2 regions of the Methylorubrum sp. POS3 genome follow, and region 2 is predicted to be linked to the other one. Evidence: predicted binding sites of a transcription regulator. Region 2 holds the regulator's gene; the other holds the start of a gene.
The links. Region 2 encodes HrcA, which represses chaperone genes, less so after heat shock. Its sites were predicted from a motif close to GTTAGCACTCNCNNNNNGNGAGTGCTAAC; they were not measured.
Positions count from the first base shown of each region.

Region 1: the regulator HrcA is predicted to act here: its motif matches at 1,771-1,799, upstream of groES (co-chaperone GroES).

Region 1 is NZ_JAPRBT010000001.1:4,667,411-4,670,818, reverse strand. Features, by position in the region: gene OWC43_RS21670 (class I SAM-dependent methyltransferase) at 1-362, opposite strand, end outside; gene OWC43_RS21665 (magnesium transporter CorA family protein) at 652-1,656, opposite strand; gene groES (co-chaperone GroES) at 1,871-2,161, shown strand; gene groL (chaperonin GroEL) at 2,257-3,408, shown strand, end outside.
Region 2 is NZ_JAPRBT010000001.1:4,499,769-4,503,176, reverse strand. Features, by position in the region: gene rph (ribonuclease PH) at 1-545, opposite strand, end outside; gene OWC43_RS20905 (hypothetical protein) at 715-1,011, opposite strand; gene hrcA (heat-inducible transcriptional repressor HrcA) at 1,337-2,428, shown strand; gene OWC43_RS20895 (PRC-barrel domain-containing protein) at 2,515-3,123, shown strand; gene OWC43_RS20890 (hypothetical protein) at 3,156-3,395, shown strand.

The DNA of each region.
Region 1 (3,408 bases), 170 kb from region 2:
GCGAAATCGAACCGTTCCCGGCCGGTGACGGACAGAGTATCCTTCGCGGCGATGTCGCAGCAAAGCTTGGAGAAGCCGGGGGGCGCGAGATCGAGCTCGCGCTGTGACAGATCGTTGATCGTCACCGCGATACGGTGATCGGCCAGTTCCGCCGGGCTGAACACCGGATCGCGCCCGCCGCCGATCTCGAGATGGTTGCGCAGGTCGTAATCCCGGCTCAGCGCCAGGATCATGTTCTTGTAATTCTCCCAGCTCCAGTTCCAGTCGGGCGAGTAACCGAGATCGTCTGCGACCGATTTCAGTCCACGCGGTTCGGACAGTTTGGAAACTTGAGCGAATTCAAAATTGTGGCGGACGTTCATCGGGCAAACCCCAATCGTGCGGCTGCCGTTGACGATGGGGTCGTGCGATTTCGAAACGATTAAGCGGCGTTTACGCAGTGTCCGAGGCGCGCGGGTCTCGCTTCGGATGCTGTCCAAGAGATTAAATGTCGGTCTCGAAACGGCGCATCCACCCCTCACTTGCGGCTTAGGGGCTCGCGGAAGCGGGCCCCGAAGAAAGCCTTCCGTCGTCTCGCGTTCGAGACCGGCATCCTTCGAGGCTGTGTCGCAGCACTTCAGAGCAAGGGCGTCGGGCGGGATCGGCCGGTGATCACAACCAACCCTTCGACTTGAAATACAGCAGCGGCACGATCGCAGAGATCGCGATCAGCGCAAGGCCGTAGGGATAGCCATAGACCCAGTCGAGTTCGGGCATGTGCTTGAAATTCATGCCGTACATCGAGGCGACCAGCGTCGGCGGTACGCCGACCACGGACACGACGGTCAGGATCCGGAAGGCGTTGTTCTGCTCGACGTTGATGAGGCCCAGCGTTGCGTCGAGCAGGAACTGTAGCGTCTCCGACAGCCGCGTCTCGAACTCGTCGAGCGAGGCGATGTCCCGCGCCAGCGTCTCGAACCGGGGCGCGTCGCCCTCGTCGAGATGTTGCCCGCACTCGCCCTTGGCGAAGGCGACGATGCGCTCCAGGCCCAGCAGGCTGGCGCGGACCTTCGACAGCGACTTGCCATGACGCCCGACGGTGCGGAGCAGGCGGCGCAGGGCGAGGTCGCGCCGCTTCGGTGCCGAGGTGTCCCCCTTGCGGGCTCCGGGCCGGGCGCTGGCATCGAAGTCGAAGATGCGGGTCGAGAGATTGTCGAGGTCGGCGGACATCTCCTCCAACAGGTCGGCCAGGTTATCGACCAACTCCTCGACCACGAGAAGGAACATCCGGGCGCCGGTGCTGCCGTCGCCGCCTTCCTCGTCCACCCGTTTGCGCACCGCCGCGAAGGCCCGCATGTCGTGGTAGCGTACCGTCACGAGATGGTTCTTGTTCAGGAGGAAACCGAGCGGTTTCAGGCTGAAATCGGACCGGTCGAAGGTCACCATGGGCGTCGACAGGGAGATCCCATCCCGGCTGCGGCGGAGGCGGCTCGACAGCTCGACTTCGCTCAGCGCGGCCCGCGAGGGCACCCGGATACCGGTCTTCTCCTCGACCCGGCGCGCCTCTTCGGCGGTCGGATCGACCAAGTCGATCCAGACGGCATGAGCGGGCAGCGCCGCGCCGCCATCCAGGCCACTCACATCGACCGCCCCCTGCGGGCCGTGAAGATTGATCATCGGGAGAGGTGTCTTCGGAACGGGTTGTTCGGAGAAGGATCGGGCGCCGAAGCGTCACCGCAAGAGATGCGGCGTCTTGACTCGCAAAATCCGCGCGCCTATCTCGCAGCCGTCGTTAGCACTCACATCACGTGAGTGCTAACAGCCAGGGTAGGCGTGGCCGCCTTCCGGCCGCATCAAGACCAACCGCCATTCCGAAGCAAGAGGGCAGCTCATGAAGTTCCGTCCGCTGCACGACCGCGTCGTCGTCCGTCGCATCGAGAGCGAAGAGAAGACGAAGGGCGGCATCATCATCCCGGATACCGCCAAGGAGAAGCCGCAAGAGGGCGAGATCGTCGCCGTCGGTTCGGGCGCCCGTGACGAGCAGGGCCGTGTCAACGCCCTCGACGTCAAGGTCGGCGACCGCGTTCTGTTCGGCAAGTGGTCGGGCACCGAGGTCAAGATCGACGGCCAGGATCTCCTCATCATGAAGGAATCCGACATCATGGGCGTCGTCGCCGTCTAACGCCGGCCGACACGTTTCACCGCCCTTCGAGGCCGCCCGTGCCCGTGCACTCGGCAGGCTTCGGGGCTTCTTTCCGACATTCGAGGTAGACTCACATGGCAGCGAAAGACGTTCGTTTCTCCGCCGACGCGCGCGACAAGATGCTCCGCGGCGTCGACATCCTCGCCGATGCGGTGAAGGTGACGCTGGGTCCGAAGGGCCGCAACGTCGTCATCGAGAAGAGCTTCGGCGCCCCGCGCATCACCAAGGATGGCGTCACCGTCGCCAAGGAGATCGAGCTCTCCGACCGCTTCGAGAACATGGGCGCCCAGATGGTGCGCGAAGTGGCCTCGAAGACCAACGACATCGCCGGTGACGGCACCACCACCGCGACCGTGCTGGCCCAGGCCATCGTCCGCGAGGGCGCCAAGTACGTCGCCGCCGGCATCAACCCGATGGACCTGAAGCGCGGCATCGACCTCGCTACTCAGGCCGCCGTGAAGGACATCACCAACCGCGCCAAGAAGGTCGCCTCGTCCGACGAGGTTGCCCAGGTCGGCACGATCTCCGCCAACGGCGACAAGGAGATCGGCGAGATGATCGCCCACGCCATGCAGAAGGTGGGCAACGAGGGCGTCATCACCGTCGAGGAGGCCAAGACCGCCGAGACCGAGCTCGACGTCGTCGAGGGCATGCAGTTCGACCGCGGCTACCTCTCCCCGTACTTCGTCACGAACGCGGAGAAGATGGTCGCCGAGCTCGAGGACCCCTACATCCTCATCCACGAGAAGAAGCTCTCGTCGCTCCAGGCCATGCTGCCGGTGCTCGAGGCCGTGGTGCAGACCGGCAAGCCGCTCGTCATCATCGCCGAGGACATCGAGGGCGAGGCCCTGGCCACCCTCGTGGTGAACAAGCTGCGCGGCGGCCTCAAGGTCGCGGCCGTGAAGGCTCCGGGCTTCGGTGATCGCCGCAAGGCGATGCTCGAGGACATCGCGATCCTGACCAAGGGCCAGATGATCGCCGAGGATCTCGGCATCAAGCTCGAGAACGTGACGCTCCCCATGCTCGGCCGCGCCAAGCGCGTGCGCATCGAGAAGGAGAACACCACGATCATCGACGGTCTCGGCGAGAAGGCCGACATCGAGGCCCGCGTTGGGCAGATCAAGGCGCAGATCGAGGAGACCACCTCGGACTACGACCGTGAGAAGCTCCAGGAGCGTCTGGCCAAGCTGGCGGGCGGCGTCGCGGTGATCCGCGTCGGCGGCGCG
Region 2 (3,408 bases):
GCCGAATCCTCGGCGTAATCGAGATCGAGCACCGGCTTGCCCTTGTAGATACCGCAGGACACGGCCGCGACATGGTCCCTGAGCGGATCGACCGAGATGATCGATCGGGTCCGCATCCAGGCCAAGCAATCGTGAAGGGCGACCCACGCTCCGGTGATCGAGGCGGTGCGCGTGCCGCCATCGGCCTGAATCACATCGCAGTCGATCGTGATCTGGCGCTCGCCCAGAGCCGGCAGATTGGTGACAGCCCGGAGCGAACGGCCGATCAGACGCTGGATCTCCTGGGTGCGGCCCGACGGCTTGCCCGAGTTCACCTCGCGCCGGGTGCGCTCGTGGGTGGCCCGCGGCAGCATCGCGTATTCGGCCGTCACCCAGCCCTTGCCGGATCCCCGCAGCCACGGCGGCCCGCGCTCTTCCAGCGATGCGGTGCAGAGTACGCGGGTATTGCCGAACGTGACGAGGCAGGAGCCTTCCGCGTAACGGGCGACGGCCCGCTCCAACGTGACGGCACGCAACTCGTCGGGCGCGCGCTTGGACGGCCGCATCCGCAGGACACTCCAGGATCGAGAACGGAAGTCGGCGCTCTTAGGCGCTGCCGCGCCGGGCGGCAACTCCGCCGGCCTTCCGAATCGAGCGCAAAAAGGGCCGCCGTCGGTCCGACGGCGGCCTCGTGTTTCACGCGCGACCCGCGAGTTCCGCGCCGTTCGCGCTGCCTTAGCGCCAGTGATGATGGCGGTGATGGTGGCGCATATGGTGCCGCATCATGTGGCGACGCATCATGTGACGGTGATGATGGCGCATGTGGTGACGGTGCATATGCCGGTGATGCCGCATGCGATGGCCGTAGCCGTAGGCGACCTGCGTTGCCTCACCGGCGCTGGCCGCGGCCTCGGCCGGAACGGTGACCGGCGCCGCTTCCGCCCGATGCGGCGAGGCGGCCAGGCCGAACCCCGACAGGGCGATCGCGACGGCCGCGACCTTGATCATCTTCCAGTTGGCGCCGAGCTTCACGGGCATTCTCCACAACACAGAAATTTCTTCGTTGGCACCGCGAGCCGGAGCGCACGGTCCCCCGCTAACCGTCATCGCGGGAAGAACGATCCCTCCAGGCTAGAGGAGCGTTGATGGATGGTGGATTGGATCGACCGATCACGATCGAACCGAAGTCGCGAGCCATCGTTAGCGTTCTGCCGGGTGAGGTGATCGTCGCAGATCGGTCGGCTCGAATCCGAACCCGGGCATGACCGCCTTGGAGGAAGCCCCGCGGCTTGCCCGTCGAGAAGGATTGATCGCGGGCGACCTTGCGCCCACAATCGCATGTCAGATTGAGTTGGTCGTGTCCGAGATCCCGTTCAGCACCGCGCGTCATTCTTCCCAGGCGCTCTCCGCCCTCAACGAGCGCGCCCGGGAGATCTTCCGGCAGATTGTCGAGAGCTACGTCACCACGGGCGAGCCGCTGGGATCGCGCACCCTTGCCCGCATCCTGCCGATGAGCCTGTCGCCGGCCTCGATCCGCAACGTGATGGCGGATCTGGAACATTCCGGCCTGATCTTCGCGCCCCACACCTCGGCCGGAAGGCTGCCGACGGAGATGGGTCTGCGCTTCTTCGTCGATGCCATGATGGAGATCGGCGACGTCGATCGCGAGGAGAAGGCGCGGATCGAGGCGCAGATGCAGGCCGCCGCCTCGCGCCACACCTTCGACTCGGCCCTGGCCGAGGCCTCGACCCTGCTCTCCGGCATCTCGCGCGGCGCGGGCGTGGTGCTGACCACCAAGGTCGATTCCGGCCTCAAACACGTCGAGTTCGTGCGCCTCGACGCCGACCGGGCGCTGGTGGTTCTGGTCTCGACCGACGGCACCGTCGAGAACCGCCTGCTCGACCTGCCGCCGGGATTGCCCGCGAGCGCCCTGCAAGAGGCGTCGAACTTTCTCAATGCGCGGCTGCGCGGACGCACCCTCGATGCCCTGCGGGCCGATATCGAGGCCGGCCGCAAGGCGATGAAGCGTGAGCTCGACGCCATCACCGAGCGGCTCGTCGATGCCGGCCTCGCCACCACGGTCGGCCCCTCGGAAGCACGCCAACTCATCGTCCGGGGTCAGGCCAACCTCCTCGACGATCTCCGCGCCGCCGAGGATCTCGAACGGATCCGCCTGCTCTTCAACGATCTCGAAACGCAGAAGGACGTGATCGAACTCTTGGCCCGGGCCGAGCAGGGCGACGGCGTGCGGATCTTCATCGGATCGGAGAACAAGCTCTTCTCGCTGTCCGGTTCGTCGATGATCGCTGCGCCCTTCCGCGACAGCGCTCAGAAGATCGTCGGCGTGGTCGGCGTCATCGGCCCGACCCGCCTGAACTACGCCCGCATCGTGCCGATGGTGGATTACACGGCCCGCGTGGTCTCGGGCCTGCTCGACCGACCACGGTGACGCCCCCGGTCGAAACCGGTGAACTGCCGCCGCGTGTCTGACGTTGTCGCTGGACCTTGCCGATCCATCGACTTCGGAGACGCTCCGTGCGTTCCAACGCCTTGACCTGCCTCGCCCTCACACTCGGACTCGCGCTTCCATGGGCCGCGCCCGCCTATGCCGAGCCCGCAGCGCCCTTCATGACCACGAGCCCGGCCGGAACGGTGCGCGGTTCGAAGATCGTGGGCGTGCCGGTGATCGGCATGGATCACGTCCGGGTCGGCGAAATCGAGGATGTCCTCCTCGACGGCTCGGGTCAGATCCGGGCTGTGGTGATCGGTGTCGGCGGCTTCCTCGGCTTGGGTGAGAAGTCCGTCGCCGTTCCATTCGATCAACTCTCTTGGAACACGGGCGATGTCTCGCTGACCAGCGGGCCGTCCTCGGTGGTGAAGGTGGACGAGGCGCCGAGCCAGAAGGCGGCGGACAAGGCGGGGCCGGAGACGATGCCCGGTTCGCAGACCTCCAACGAGGTTCTCGGTGCCGTCCAGAACCAGCATAGCGGCCGGGTGACCGACGCGACCGGGTCCGTCGAGCCGCAGCGTCCTTCCAAGCACCCCGCGACCGTGCTGGCGGGCGATAAGATCGTTCATGCCGAGGTTCGGCTGACGAAGGCGCAGCTTCAGGATGCGCCGGCCTTCACCTTCAAGGCAGATTGATGCGTTTGACCGAGAGCAAAACGGGAGGTCCCATGCGGGCCATCGCCACCGCCGTGCCGTTCTGGGCTTTGACGGTCCATCAAGGGCTGGCGCAGCAGATGAATCCGGCGCCGCCGATTCCGGAGTCGGGACCGTCCGGTTCGAGCTCGCCCGCGGCGACCGCCGCCGCGATCGACTTCAACTGGGTCTGGATCAGCCTGTTGATCGCTCTTGCCGCTCTTGGCCTCTGGCTTTTCGCCCGGCGGCGGCAATCGGGACCGCCGCGATCGTAGAACCGCACAGTCG